Salipiger sp. CCB-MM3: one gene and its partners. The protein of the gene in region 1 interacts with the protein of each later gene in a pairwise test. Links are inferred from orthologs where the notes say so. Each region holds a gene or a part of one and is shown in the gene's direction. Other genes may lie near its edges.

Region 1 (4,339 bases):
GGGCCCTTCGGTCAGTTCGGGGGCCAGCGTCTCTGGCACCTCAGGAGCGCCAAAAGCCGCGCCGGTCTCGGGGTTGATCTTCCGCGCCTCATTGCGGGTGTTGTAGCTGTTGTAGAACAGGATCACCGTGCGCAGATCCTCGAAGGCGCCGTTGTGCATATAGGGCGGCGTCACCGCCACATTGCGCAGCGTTGGCGTGCGGAACGCCCCTTCGACCGCGTTCTCTGCGGCGAGCGGGTTCTGCGCGAGCCCATGGTCGATGAACCCCTCCACCGAGCCATTCGCAAGCCGCAAGTCGCGGTTCTCGGGCACGCCGATATTGTGGAAGCGGTAGTCCGAGAAGGTCTCGGCGGGATCGACCGCGCTGCGCTGCAGCTGATGGCATTGGTTGCAGTTGGTGAACTGCTGCGAGAAGAAGAGCAGCCGCCCCAGTTCCTCTTGGTTGGTCAGCTCCGCCTCGCCGCGCAGGAAGCGGTCGTATTTGGAATCGAAGGGCGCGAACTCGGGCCGCCGCTCGAAGGCGGCGATGGCACGGGTCATGGCGGCATAGCCGGTCTCGGGATCGTCCAGCGTGCCCGGCCCGAAAAGCGCGGTGAAGGCGGCCACGTAATCGGGATTCTCACGGAGCCGCGCGACCACCTCGGATTTGCTGCCCATCGCCATCTCGACCGGATTCAGCGGCGGGCCGCCCGCCTGCTCTTCCAGCGTCGCGGCGCGCCCATCATGGAACAGCCCACCGCGCCAGCCGTCGGTCTCGTCGAACGCAAGCTCGGGCACATGCGCGGCATAGGTCACCGTGGGCGCGTTGCGATCCCCTAGCGAGCTGCCGTCATCGCCGATCGACGCCGCGCCGCGCGGGTCGGCAAAGGCGAAGGCCGGATCATGGCAGGTGGCGCAGCTTTGGGTGCGGGCCTGCGACAGGTTTGGATCGAAGAACAGCGCCTCGCCCAGATCATCCATCGCGTCAAAGCTGGCGGGCGCGGCCCCAAGCCCGCGCAGCCCCAATCCGCCCACGGCAAGCGCGAGGACGGTGGCGATGACGGCAAGATGTGCTTTGCGCATGAGGGTCTCCGGCGGCGATGTCGGGCTGGGGCTGGACCCGATCAGAGTGCCGCTCCGCCATGGGTCCGGCCTTGATCGGGATCAAATCCCAATGTTTTCGCTCAGGCATATCTCGCAAACACCCGCCCTCCGTCAAGGGAGCCGGGCAAGGGAGACAGGCAAGGGAGGCGGGCGCACTGCCCGTCTCGCTACATCATGTTGGATAGGTCGGGTTGGCCCCGAACAAGGCATCAGGGGCTCACTGCCCCCAGATCACCTTCACGTAGTTCATCGTCTCGCGGTACGGCGGAACGCCCTTGTGCTTTTCCACCGCGCCGGGACCGGCGTTATAGGCGGCCAGCGCCAGCCGCCACGAGCCGAACTTGCGAAACTGCTGCTGCAGATAGCGCGCGCCGCCCTCGAGGTTCTGCGCCGGATCATGCGGGTCGACGCCCAGCTTGCGCGCGGTGAACGGCATCAGCTGCGCCAGACCGATCGCCCCCTTGTGCGACAGCGCCTTGGGGTTGAAGCCCGATTCCTGTTGCACGAGGCGCAGGAACAGATCTTCGGGGATGCCGTTGCGCCGCGCCGCCTGACGCGCCAGATCGGCGTAGGGCCCGCGGTAGTTGCCGCGATAGGAGGGCACCGCCCCCTCGCCGCCCATCGGTCCCCATTTGGTTGGCGTGACCACGCGCTTGGGCTGCAGCCGCACCGAATTGTTGTACTGCTGAGATGCCCGATTATCGAGCACGCTGGTCTGTTTGGAGAATAGCCGCACACGGCTTTTGGACGAGAGCACCTCGGCAGAGGCCCCCGTCGCCGCCATCACCAGAGCACACACAACTCCGGCCAGTGCGCGCGTTGCGTGGTTGCGCATCACGTCCCTGTTCCGATCTCACTGTTCCCTCGACCCCGGACTATACAGAAAAACTGACCCTACGCCAGCCGTGGCCGCAATGTGGCACAGGCGGAATTCCGCGCGGCATTCCTTCTTTAGCGTGCGGGTGCGGTGGTGTAGACCAATTCAAACCCCGCCGCTGCGGGGATTCGCGAAGACGCGGAACACACAGGAAAACGACCAGTACAAAGGGGATGACATGGCCGGCTCCGTCAACAAGGTGATCCTGGTAGGCAATCTCGGCGCGGACCCCGAGGTGCGCACCTTCCAGAACGGCGGCAAGGTCTGCAACCTGCGCATCGCCACCTCCGAGAACTGGAAAGACCGCAACACCGGCGAGCGCCGCGAGCGCACCGAGTGGCACTCGGTCGCGATCTTCTCGGAGCCGCTGGCGCGGATCGCCGAGCAATATCTGCGCAAGGGCTCGAAAGTTTACATCGAAGGCCAGCTGGAAACCCGCAAATGGCAGGACCAGTCCGGTCAGGACCGCTACAGCACCGAAGTGGTGCTGCGCCCCTACCGCGGCGAGCTGACCCTGCTCGACAGCCGTCAGGGCGGCGGCGGCGGTGACTTCGGCGGCGGTTCGGGTGGCGGCTACGGCGGCGGCTCGGGCGGTGGCTACGGTGGCAATGACGACGGCGGCTACGGTGGTGGCTCGGGCGGCGGCTACGGCGGCGGTTCGGGCGGTGGCGGCGGCTCGCGCGGCCCGTCGCGCGACATCGACGACGAGATCCCGTTCTAAGATCAACGCCCGACCCCAGCGCCGGGCGTTTTCTTTTTGGGGTGAAGGATGGCGAAGGGTTCCGCCAGCCTTCCCACACGCCCGCAGCAGAGCCTTTCCTAACCAAGTCACAGCCACAGGGCGCCCGCCCCGAGGCAACCTTGCGTTGCAGCAGACGGCTTGCGCCCGCGCTGTCCGGAACCGCGCCACCTCACTATGAGGGGCGCATCCCTCACAATGAGGGTTTAGGCACCATCCCCCTTTGCAGAGCGCGACATAGCGGAACTCCGCCGTCAGGTTGCCGGTTCAATCATGTCTGCGTGACCCATCTTTCGCGGGCGCCCCGGAAACAACAGCAAAGAATAAATGAGCCTTTCAGCAACGCCTGACCCTGCCGCCGCCACTCCCCTCACAGCCCCCTCCCGCGTCGCAAAGCCACGCCATGGGCGCAGCGCCATTCCGCCCGCCGCACGCCACGTGCGCGGCTGGCGCTACTTCGCCGGGCTCTTCGGCGGAGAGCATATCGCCGCCACGGAGTTCGTCATCGGCGTGACCTTCGTCACCATGGGCGTCGGCACGATGGAACTGCTGCTGGGTCTGCTGATCGGCAACCTGCTGGCCGTGGCAAGCTGGACGCTGGTCACCACGCCCATCGCAGTTGAAACCCGGCGCTCGCTGTTCAGCTATCTCGAGCAGATCACCGGCCCCTATTTCTCGAAGATCTACAACACCGCCATCTTGCTGTTCTACGGCGCGCTGGCGGCGGCGATGATCACCGTCTCGGCCTATGCCGTGCGCTTTGCCTTCGGACTTCCGGTCCAGCTCGAGCCCTACCCGACCTCGCTGGCCTTCATCGTGATCACCATGCTGCTGGGCACCGTGGTGATCGTCGTGGCGGCCCGTGGCTTCGAGGCGATGGCGAATTTCGCCACCATCTGCGCGCCGTGGATGCTGGCCTGTTTCGTCTGCGGCGGCGCTGCGGCGCTGCCGATGCTGGCCTTCGCGGTCACCGGCGACACCGGCATGAGCAGCTTTGGTGAATTCCTCGAGGTCGCCCACGCCAGCATCTGGACCGGCACCACGCCCGAGGGCGAGCCGGGCATCTCGGTCTGGGAAGTGGCCGCCTTCGCATGGGCCAATGGCGCCATGGTGCACCTCGGCCTTATCGATATGGCCACCTTCCGCTTTGCGCACCGCAAGTGGTACGGCGTCTTCTCGGGTGTCGGCATGTTCCTTGGCCATTACATCGGCTGGATCGCGGCGGGCCTCATGGGCGCCGGTGCTGCGGTGATCCTCGGCAAACCGTTGATGGCGCTCGACTCGGCTGACGTGGCCTTCTCGGTGCTGGGCTATGTGGGCGTGCTCGCGGTGATCTGCGCGGGCTGGACCACCGCCAACGCCTGCCTCTACCGCGCGGGCCTCGCGGCCAGCACGCTGATGCCCTCCATGTCGCGCGGCAAGGTGACGGCCATCGTCGGCGGCTTCATCGTGATCGCGGCCTGTTTCCCCTTCGTGGCGCAGTCGATCATGCCGCTGACGGTCTATGGCGCGATCCTGCTCTGCCCGATTGGCGCCATCGTCATCGCCGAGCACTACCTGCTGCCGCGCATGGGGCTGACCCGCTATTGGTCGCGCTACCTCGGCCAGTCGCTGAACCCGGCGGCGCTGATCACATGGGG
Region 2 (4,545 bases), 1.7 Mb from region 1 along the record:
TTGGACCGGGTTCCGCAAGCTGCTGGGGCTGCAGGGCGAGCCCAATCTCTGAGCGCAGCCCTGGCTCGGTCGCCGGATGTGCGTATTTGAGAAGAGAAGAAGCGGCAGGCGCCGCGCAGGGGTTTGAGGGTAATCTGCCGTTAACCCTGATCGCATAGATGTGGCTGTGCGGTACAGGCTGGCGAGCCGATGACCGCAAGAGGAGAAGCCTCGCGGTCCCGCGGCCTTGTTGCTTTCCCGGGGTGCCGGATCGCGGGGTGGACCCGCGCGCTCCCCTTGCTTCTTCTCTTTGAAAATACGCACGGCGGAACTTAGCGGCGGGGCGCGCAGCCGGGGCGGGTCCATAGGTTTCGGAAATGCTAAAGAAAAAGGCCCGCCTCCTGCAGAGGCGGACCTTTGGTGTCCCGGATGGGAGGAGGCGATCAGACGATCTTGATGCCAGCCTTTTCGGCATCGGCGACGAAAGCGGCGAGGCCCTTGTCGGTCAGCACGTGGTTGGCCATCGCCTTGATCACGGCGGGCGGCGCGGTGCAGACGTCGGCGCCGATCTTGGCGCAATCCGACATGTGGTTGGCCGAGCGGATCGAGGCGGCCAGCACCTGCGTCTCATAGCCGTAGTTGTCGTAGATCTGGCGGATGTCGGCGATCAGCTGCAGCCCGTCGAGGTTCAGATCGTCGAGGCGACCGATGAAGGGCGAGATGAAGGTCGCGCCAGCCTTGGCGGCGAGCAGCGCCTGATTGGCCGAGAAGCAGAGCGTCACATTGACCATGTTGCCCTCTTCCGAGAGCACTTTGCAGGCCTTGAGGCCATCCCAGGTCAGCGGCACTTTCACCGCGATATTGGGGGCGATCTCGGCCAGCTTGCGGCCTTCTTCGATCATCGCCTCGGCCTCGAGCGCGACCACCTCGGCGGAGACGGGGCCCGGCACCATCTCGCAGATTTCCTTGGTGACCTCGAGGATGTCACGGCCGGATTTGGCGATCAGCGAGGGGTTGGTGGTGACGCCGTCCACCATGCCGAGCTCGTGCAGCTCGCGGATGGCATCGACATCGGCGGTATCGACAAAGAATTTCATCTGGGTAAGCCCTCCAGGCTTGGCTTGGCATTCGGTCGCGCCTGTCTTACCTCATGAGATGAGGGGCGGGAACCCCCTAGAAAATAGCGCTAACGGACCTGCCCTCAATGGATGATTACTTTGACGAAGGCACGCTGATCTCGGTGCTGACCACGCAACCGCTGGATCGGCTGCTGGACTATAAGGCGCCCGCGGGTGGCTGTGCGCAGGGGGCGTTTGTCGAGGTGCCGCTGGGGCCGCGCAAGGTGTTCGGCGTGGTCTGGGGGCCGGGGCAGGGCGGCTTCGATCCCGCCAAGGTGCGCGGCGCGTCGCGGGTGCTCGAAGCGGCGCCGATGCGCGCGGAACTGCGGGAATTCCTTGAGCGATCCGCGGATTACACGTTGACGCCGCGCACCGCGATGCTGCGGCTTGCCACCCGCGCGCCGGGGCTGGGCGAGGCGCCCTCGATGCGCAAGATCTACCGCCGCGGTGACAGCGTGCCCGAGCGGCTCACCGATGCGCGGCGCCGGGTGCTGGAGGTGCTCGACGAGATGGGCGGCCTGTCGCTGACGCTGAAGGAACTGGCCGATGCCGCCGGGGTGACCTCTTCGGTGGTCAAGGGGCTGGCAAAGCTCGGGGCCGTGCGTGAGGAGGAGGCGCCGCGCGATACCGCCTTTGCCCGGCTCGATCCGAACTATGGCGGCAAGGCGTTGACCGAGGATCAGGCCAAGGCCGCCGAGGAGCTGCGCGCCGGGGTGCGCTCGGGCAAGTACGGTACGGTGCTGCTGAAGGGGGTGACCGGCTCGGGCAAGACCGAGGTCTACCTCGAGGCGGTTGCCGAAGCGCTGCGCAAGGGCCGGCAGGCGCTGGTGCTGCTGCCCGAGATCGCGCTGACCTCGGAATTCCTGACCCGGGTCGAGGCGCGCTTCGGGGCGCGGCCCGCCGAGTGGCACTCTGGGGTCACGGTGACCGAGCGTCGGCGGGTCTGGCGGCAGGTGGCCGAGGGCGGCGCGCAGCTGGTGGTGGGGGCGCGTTCGGCGCTGTTCCTGCCGTTCCGCGATCTTGGCCTGACGGTCGTCGATGAGGAGCACGACACCTCCTACAAGCAGGAGGAGGGTGTGCTCTACAACGCCCGCGACATGGCGGTGCTGCGCGCTTCGATCTGCGCGGGGCGGGTGGTGCTGGCCTCGGCGACGCCCTCGCTCGAGAGCTGGGCCAATGCCGACGCAGGCAAGTACCAGCGGCTCGATCTGGTCTCGCGCTTCGGCCCGGCGGTGATGCCGGAGATGCGCGCGCTCGACATGCGCGGCGAGGACCTGCCGGGCAGCCGCTGGATCTCGCCCTCGTTGCAGGCGGCGGTGAAGCGGCGGATCGCGCAGGGCGAGCAGTCTTTGCTGTTCCTCAACCGGCGCGGCTACGCGCCGGTCACCATCTGCCGCGCCTGCGGTCACCAGATCGCCTGCCCGCATTGCGACGCGCGCATGGTCGAGCACCGCTTCCAGCAGCGGCTGATCTGCCACCAGTGTGGCGAGAGCACGCCGAAGCCGGAAAAGTGCCCTTCCTGCGAGGTCGAGGGCAAGCTGGCGGCGGTCGGGCCGGGGGTCGAGCGGCTGGCCGAGGAGGCGGCGGAGGTCTTTCCCGACGCGCGGTTGGCGGTGCTCTCGTCGGACCTCTTCGGCTCGGCGCGGCAGCTGAAGGCGGAGATCGAGAAGATCGCCATGGGCGGGGCCGACATCGTCATCGGCACGCAGCTGGTGGCCAAGGGGCACAACTTTCCGAACCTGACCCTCGTGGGGGTGATCGACGCCGATCTGGGGCTGCAGGGTTCGGACCTGCGCGCCGCCGAGCGCACCTTTCAGCTGATGCGGCAGGTGGCCGGGCGCGCGGGCCGGGCCGAGAAGCCGGGCACGGCGCTTTTGCAGACCTTCCAGCCCGAGCACCCGGTGATCCGGGCGATCCTTTCGGGCGACGAAGAGGGCTTTTGGAAGGCCGAAGCCGATGAGCGCCGCGCCGCCGGGATGCCGCCCTATGGCCGCCTCGCGGGGGTGATCCTGTCGTCGACCGAGGTGCAGGACGTGTTCGATCTGGGCAACGCCATGGCGCGGCAGGACGGCCCGCTGCGGCGGATCGGTGCGCAGATTTACGGGCCTGCGCCTGCGCCCATCGCGCGGGTGCGCGGGCGGCACCGGGTGCGGCTGCTGGTGAAGGCTCCGAAGGGAGTGGCGTTGCAGGCGGCGCTGGCGGAATGGGCCGGGCAGTTCCGGCTCAAGGGCGAGCTGCGCATGGCGATCGACATCGACCCGCAGAGCTTTTTCTGACGGCAGCGATACGGCAGGCGCGCGCGCCTCTACCCCGCGCGGTTCAGTTTCGTGCTCAGGTGGATCAGGCTCTCGGAGCTTTTCACCCCGCGCGCCTCGGCGATCTTGTCGAGCGTGGCGTCCAGCTCTTCGGTGCTGCGCGCGCTCACCTGCACCAGCAGATCGACCCGGCCCGAAGTGGTATGCGCCGCCTCGACCGCTGGCATCTGGCGCAGCCGGGCGAGCACCTCGGGCTGGCTGCGCGGCTCGATACAGACCAGCACCGTGGCGCGGATCGGCGCCTTCAGCGCGGCGCCGCGGCGCAGGGTGAAGCCGGCGATGATCCCGCGCGAGAGCAGCCGGTCGATCCGCGCCTGCACCGTGGTGCGCGCCAGCCCCAGCCGACGCGCAAGATCGGCCACCGGCAGCCGGGCATCGGCCTCGAGCAGGGCGATGAGCTGACGGTCGGTTTCGTCGATCTGTCCGGTTCTGTCGTCAATCTGCGGCATGATGCCTGACATTCTGTTCCATCTGCCACGCGGATCCGAGCGTTTTCTGCGCCATGCTTAAAGAAAACGCAGCAGGAGGCAGTGACACATGCGGATCGACCCCAGTCTATCGCCGACGCCGGAAAGCTGGCTCGCGGCCAATGCGCCCGACGCGCCGGTGTTTTTCTTTCACCCGGAGCGGCTGGCCGAAGTGGCGCGAGAGTTTCGGGCGGGGTTTCCGGGGCTGGTGACTTACGCAGTGAAGGCCAACCCCGCGCCCGAGATGATCCGCGCGCTGCACGGCGCAGGGATCACCGCCTTCGACGTCGCCTCGCCCGCCGAAATGGCGCTGGTGCGCGCCCATGCGCCCGGCGCGGCGCTGCATTATCACAACCCGGTCCGCTCGGCGGCAGAGATCACGGTGGGCGTCGAGGCGGGCTGCGTGTCGTGGTCCGTCGACCGCGCCAGCGAGCTTGAGAAGCTGCGCAGCCTGCCCGCGGGCACCGAGATCGCCGTGCGCCTGAAGCTGCCGGTGGCGGGCGCGGCCTATGACTTCGGGGCCAAGTTCGGCGCCACGCCCGATCAGGCGGCGGCGCTGCTCCGGCGTGTGGCCGAACTGGGCTTCACCCCCTCGCTCACCTTCCATCCCGGCACGCAATGCGCCTCGCCCGAGCCATGGGCGCGCTACATCGCCGAGGCCGCCGC
Region 3 (4,474 bases), 1.3 Mb from region 1 along the record:
GTAAGGGCCTCTGATCGTCAGTAACGGATACGCCCCAATGACCACACGCGCCGGATTTGTCGCCCTGATCGGCGAGCCCAACGCGGGCAAGTCGACCCTCACCAACCGCATGGTGGGAGCCAAGGTCTCGATCGTCACCCACAAGGTGCAGACCACCCGCGCTCGCATTCGCGGCGTGGCCCTCGAAGGTGACAGCCAGCTTGTGTTCGTCGACACGCCGGGCCTGTTCAAACCGCGCCGTCGGCTCGACCGCGCCATGGTGGCGGCGGCATGGGGCGGCGCGTCGGATGCGGATGTGATCGTGCTGCTGATCGAGGCGCACCGCGGCATGACCGACGGGGTAAAGGCGATCCTCGAAGGTCTGCGCGACCTGCCGCAGGGGCGCACGGTGGCGCTGGCGATCAACAAGATCGACCGGGTGAAGGCCGAGGATCTGCTGGCGCTGACCCAGAAGATGAACGACGCCTACACATTCGCCGAGACCTTCATGATCTCTGCCGAGCGCGGCCATGGGGTCGACACGCTGCGCAAATGGCTGGCCGAACAGCTGCCCGAGAGCCCGTGGCTCTATCCCGAGGATCAGATCGCCGACCTGCCGATGCGCATGATCGCCGCCGAGATGACCCGCGAGAAGCTCACCCTGCGCCTGCATCAGGAACTGCCGTACCAGCTGACGGTCGAGACCGAGAACTGGGAAGAGCGCAAGGATGGCTCCGCCCGCATCGACCAGATGATCTATGTCACCCGCGACGGCCACAAGGGCATCGTGCTGGGCAAGAAGGGCGAGACGATCAAGGCCGTGTCGCAGGCTGCCCGCGCCGAGCTTGAAGAGTTCCTCGGCCGCAAGGTGCACCTTTTCCTGCAGGTGAAGGTCCGCGAGAACTGGCTCGAAGACGCCGAGCGCTATTCCGAGATGGGCCTCGATTTCAAGGACGGCAATGCCTGAGCCTCGGCTCGCCACGCATGTCTGGGTCGGGGGCTACCTGCGGCTTTTGTCGCTGCAGGACATCCCCGCCTATGTCACCGCCCATGGCGATGACACCGCGGGCGCGGTGATCGTCAAGCTCGCCACGCTCGACGGGCTGGCGGTGGCCTATTCCCGCGAATGGGACCTGATGACCGGCGCGCGCCGCTGGGCCGTGCTGGCCGAAGGGCCGGAATATGAGGTCGATGCGCGCGTGAGCAAACAGCGCGAGTTCGACCCCGATCTCTGGGTCATCGAGCTTGAGGACCGTCAGGGGCGCCATCTGCTCGATCAGATGGACGGCTGAGAAACCGCCCCAGCGCCACCATCCCCAGCCCGCCGAGCCAGAAGCTCAGCCCCAGCGCGACGCACCACAGCCCCACCCCCGGCCAGCCGACCTCATGCGGGTCGATGAAGAAATAGGGGTGCCGCCCGTCGAACTCGCCGCGGATCAGCGCGTAGCTGACATAGAGCAACGGCCAGAGCAGCCAGTACACCGCATGCCGCGGGGCCAGCCCGTCCTTGCGCGCCAGCATCAGCCACCAGACCACGACCGCGGTGGGCACGAAGGTGTGCACCGCCATGTCCGACCACCAGCGGATGCCATCGAGCGGGCGCGCCAGCAGCCCGTGGTAGACGATGGCGACGATGAGAATCCACAGCGTTACGGCGGCGGTCCACCACGGCCTTGGCCGGTGGCCACCAGCGATGGCGGCAAAAGTCACCGCGACCATGAGGTTCGTGAGGATGGTGAAATAGCGCCCCAGCCGCCAGAGCTCTTCCCAGACCTCGCGGTCTGGCCTGCGGTCCAGCCCCACATGCACCTGCAGCCACAGCGCGCCGAAGGCGAGCACGGCGATGAGCAGGGCAGTCAGGCGGCGTGTCTGGGTCATGGCATGTCTCCGGGGTCGTCCATGCTACTGCAAAGCGGGGATTATTGCGAGATCAAGCGAAGGCGCGTCACACCGAGGTGAAACCGGCGGAGGTTGGACACCGCAGAGGCCCTTGGCAGCCTAGGGCACAAATCCGAGGCTTTCGTGACAGCCCCCTCATCCCGCAGCACCGCGCCGAGGTATGCCGTGCCCCCTCTTGCCCCCACAGGGCCAAAGCCCGACAGTGCGCGCATGGAATGGCGCGACACCGGCATCCTTCTGACCTCGCGCAGGCACGGCGAAAGCTCGGCCATCCTCGAGGTCTTCACGCCAAATCACGGGCGGCACTTGGGTGTGCTGCGCGGTGGAGCCTCGCGCCGGATCGCGCCCAGCCTGCAGCCCGGCGCCCAGCTTGACCTGACGTGGAAGGCCCGGCTCGAGGATCACATGGGCGCCTTCACCGCCGAGCCGCAGCGCTCGCGCGCCGCCAATGCGCTGTCGGACCGCCTGTCGCTGGCCGGGCTCAACGCGGTCTGCGCGCTGCTCAGCTTCTCGCTGCCCGAGCGCGAGGCGCACCCCAAGCTCTATGCCCGCACCGAGCAGCTTCTGGATCTGCTGCCCGAGCGCGATCTCTGGCCGCTAGCCTATCTGCGTTGGGAAATGGCGTTACTCGACGAGATGGGTTTTGGCCTTGATCTGTCGGCCTGCGCGGTGCGCGGCACCAATGAAGAGCTGTGTTTCGTCTCGCCCCGCACCGGCCGCGCAGTCTCACGTCAGGCTGCGGGCAAATGGGCCGACCGGCTGCTGCCCCTGCCCGACATTCTCAAAGGCGAAGGCCCCGGCGGCGACGGCGAGGTCCTCGAAGCGCTGCGCACCACGGGCTTCTTTCTCGAAAGCCATATGGCCCCCACATTGCGCGACCGTCCGCTGCCGCAGGCCCGCGCCGCCTATGTCGAGCGATTTCGCCGCAGCACCGACGCGTGAGGCGTCTTTCCCCGCCCGATAAACCGCGCTACGTAAGGCGCATGCGCTGGAACCTGCCAAATATCCTCACCGCCCTTCGCCTGCTCGCCGCTCCCGGCGTGGCGGTGATGTTTCTTTATTTTTCGCGACCGCTGGCCGATTGGTTTGCGCTGCTGCTGTTTGTCGGCGCCGCGATCACCGATTGGTTCGACGGCTATCTCGCCCGGCTCTGGGGGCAGGAAAGCAAGATCGGCGCCATGCTCGATCCCATCGCTGACAAGGCGATGGTGGTGATCGCGCTGATGGTGATCGTCGGCTATTCGTCGATGTCGCCGTGGCTGGTGCTGCCCGCGACAATGATCCTCTTCCGCGAGGTCTTTGTCTCGGGGCTGCGCGAATATCTCGGCGATGTGGCGGGCACGCTGAAGGTGACCAAGCTGGCCAAGTGGAAAACCACCTTCCAGATGATCGCCATCGCCACCCTCTTTGCGCAGGGCGTGTTCGAGCATTACCTTGCTCTCAGCATCGAGGCGCTGGACGATCGCGTGGTGACCCGCGCGCTGGATGCTGGCGGCGCCGATCCGCATGGGCTGCGCTGGCAGGAGACCGGGATGATCTGGTCCGGCCACCTTGGCCTCACGCTGTTGTGGATCGCCGCCTCGCTGACGATGATCACCGGCTGGGACTATTTCACCAAGGCCCTGCCGCATCTGAAGGATGACCGCTGATGGACCTTCTGTATTTCGCATGGGTGCGCGAGCGCATCGGCCTGCCGAAAGAGCGGATCGAAACCGAAGCCGCCACAGTCAACGAGTTGATCGAGGAACTGCGCGGGCGCGAAGAGCGCTACGCCATGGCCTTTTCCGACCTTTCGGCGCTGCGCGTGGCGCTGGATCAGGAACTGTCGGAATTCGACGCCCCGCTTGCGGGCGTGCGCGAGGTGGCCTTCTTTCCGCCGATGACCGGGGGCTGAGCCCATGGCGATCCGCGTTTCCGTGCAGGAAGAGCCCTTTGATTTCGGGGCCGAGGCTGAGGGCTTCGCCGCGGGCCGCACCGACATGGGCGCCGTGGTGACCTTCACCGGCGTGGTGCGCGACGTGTCGGGCACGCTCGAGACCATGGAGATCGAGCATTATCCGGGCATGACCCAAAAAGCGCTGGAGAAAATCGCCGCCGAGGCGGAGGCGCGCTGGGATCTTGGCGAAGTACTGGTGATCCACCGCTATGGCCGCATGGGTCCGGGCGAGCGCATCATGATGGTCGCCACCGCCTCGAAGCACCGCGGCCATGCTTTCGAGGCCGCTGAGTATCTGATGGACTATCTCAAATCCCGCGCGCCCTTCTGGAAGAAGGAAAGCGGCGCGGAGGGCACCTCATGGGTCGCCGCCAAGGATGAGGACGAGGACGCGCTTTCGCGCTGGTAGGCGCCCCGCTAAGGCGAGGCTATCCTTCCGTCGCGCTTGAGAGATGGCGTGAGTGGTCATATGATCTGACCAATTCCCGCCTCTCAGGACCCTTCCGATGCCCTTTCGCCCCGTCCAGTCCGAGAAACTGTCCAGCGCCGTGGTGCGCCAGATCGAAGAGCTGATCCTGCGCGGCATCCTGCGCCCAGGCGAGCGCCTGCCTGCCGAGCGCGAACTGTCGGAACGGCTCGGCGTGTCGCGCCCCTCTCTGC

What was found.
Region 2: the proteins of ssb (region 1) and AYJ57_RS10290 interact in binary tests that used the Escherichia coli proteins (3 or more experiments, as listed by UniProt). The link is inferred for Salipiger sp. CCB-MM3 from one-to-one orthologs.
Region 3: the proteins of ssb (region 1) and recO interact in binary tests that used the Escherichia coli proteins (3 or more experiments, as listed by UniProt). The link is inferred for Salipiger sp. CCB-MM3 from one-to-one orthologs.

What each region holds. Positions count from the first base shown.
Region 1 is NZ_CP014595.1:439,767-444,105, forward strand. What follows is about bases 1,202-3,909. They hold ssb (single-stranded DNA-binding protein), read left to right. Parts: upstream 1,202-2,138; coding sequence 2,139-2,681; downstream 2,682-3,909. Other genes in these bases: AYJ57_RS02150 (lytic transglycosylase domain-containing protein), read right to left, coding at 1,301-1,867; AYJ57_RS02160 (hypothetical protein), read left to right, coding at 3,027-3,909. Outside these bases: AYJ57_RS02145 (cytochrome-c peroxidase), read right to left, coding at 1-1,062; more of AYJ57_RS02160, read left to right, coding at 3,910-4,339. UniProt on the Escherichia coli protein: Plays an important role in DNA replication, recombination and repair. Binds to ssDNA and to an array of partner proteins to recruit them to their sites of action during DNA metabolism. Acts as a sliding platform that migrates on DNA via reptation.
Region 2 is NZ_CP014595.1:2,118,366-2,122,910, forward strand. What follows is about bases 865-3,778. They hold AYJ57_RS10290 (primosomal protein N'), read left to right. Parts: upstream 865-1,183; coding sequence 1,184-3,373; downstream 3,374-3,778. Other genes in these bases: fsa (fructose-6-phosphate aldolase), read right to left, coding at 865-1,076; AYJ57_RS10295 (Lrp/AsnC family transcriptional regulator), read right to left, coding at 3,403-3,778. Outside these bases: AYJ57_RS10280 (DUF6206 family protein), read left to right, coding at 1-52; more of fsa, read right to left, coding at 423-864; more of AYJ57_RS10295, read right to left, coding at 3,779-3,861; AYJ57_RS10300 (alanine racemase), read left to right, coding at 3,950-4,545.
Region 3 is NZ_CP014595.1:1,761,897-1,766,370, reverse strand. Bases 1,112-3,954 are described here. They hold recO (DNA repair protein RecO), read left to right. Parts: upstream 1,112-2,088; coding sequence 2,089-2,820; downstream 2,821-3,954. Other genes in these bases: AYJ57_RS08500 (molybdenum cofactor biosynthesis protein MoaE), read left to right, coding at 3,777-3,954; moaD (molybdopterin converting factor subunit 1), read left to right, coding at 3,527-3,772; pgsA (CDP-diacylglycerol--glycerol-3-phosphate 3-phosphatidyltransferase), read left to right, coding at 2,862-3,527; AYJ57_RS08520 (Pr6Pr family membrane protein), read right to left, coding at 1,216-1,857; AYJ57_RS08525 (DUF1491 family protein), read left to right, coding at 1,112-1,271. In the rest of the region: AYJ57_RS08535 (DMT family transporter), read left to right, coding at 1-24; GTPase Era, read left to right, coding at 38-946; more of AYJ57_RS08525, read left to right, coding at 939-1,111; more of AYJ57_RS08500, read left to right, coding at 3,955-4,223; AYJ57_RS08495 (FadR/GntR family transcriptional regulator), read left to right, coding at 4,321-4,474. UniProt on the Escherichia coli protein: Involved in DNA repair and RecF pathway recombination.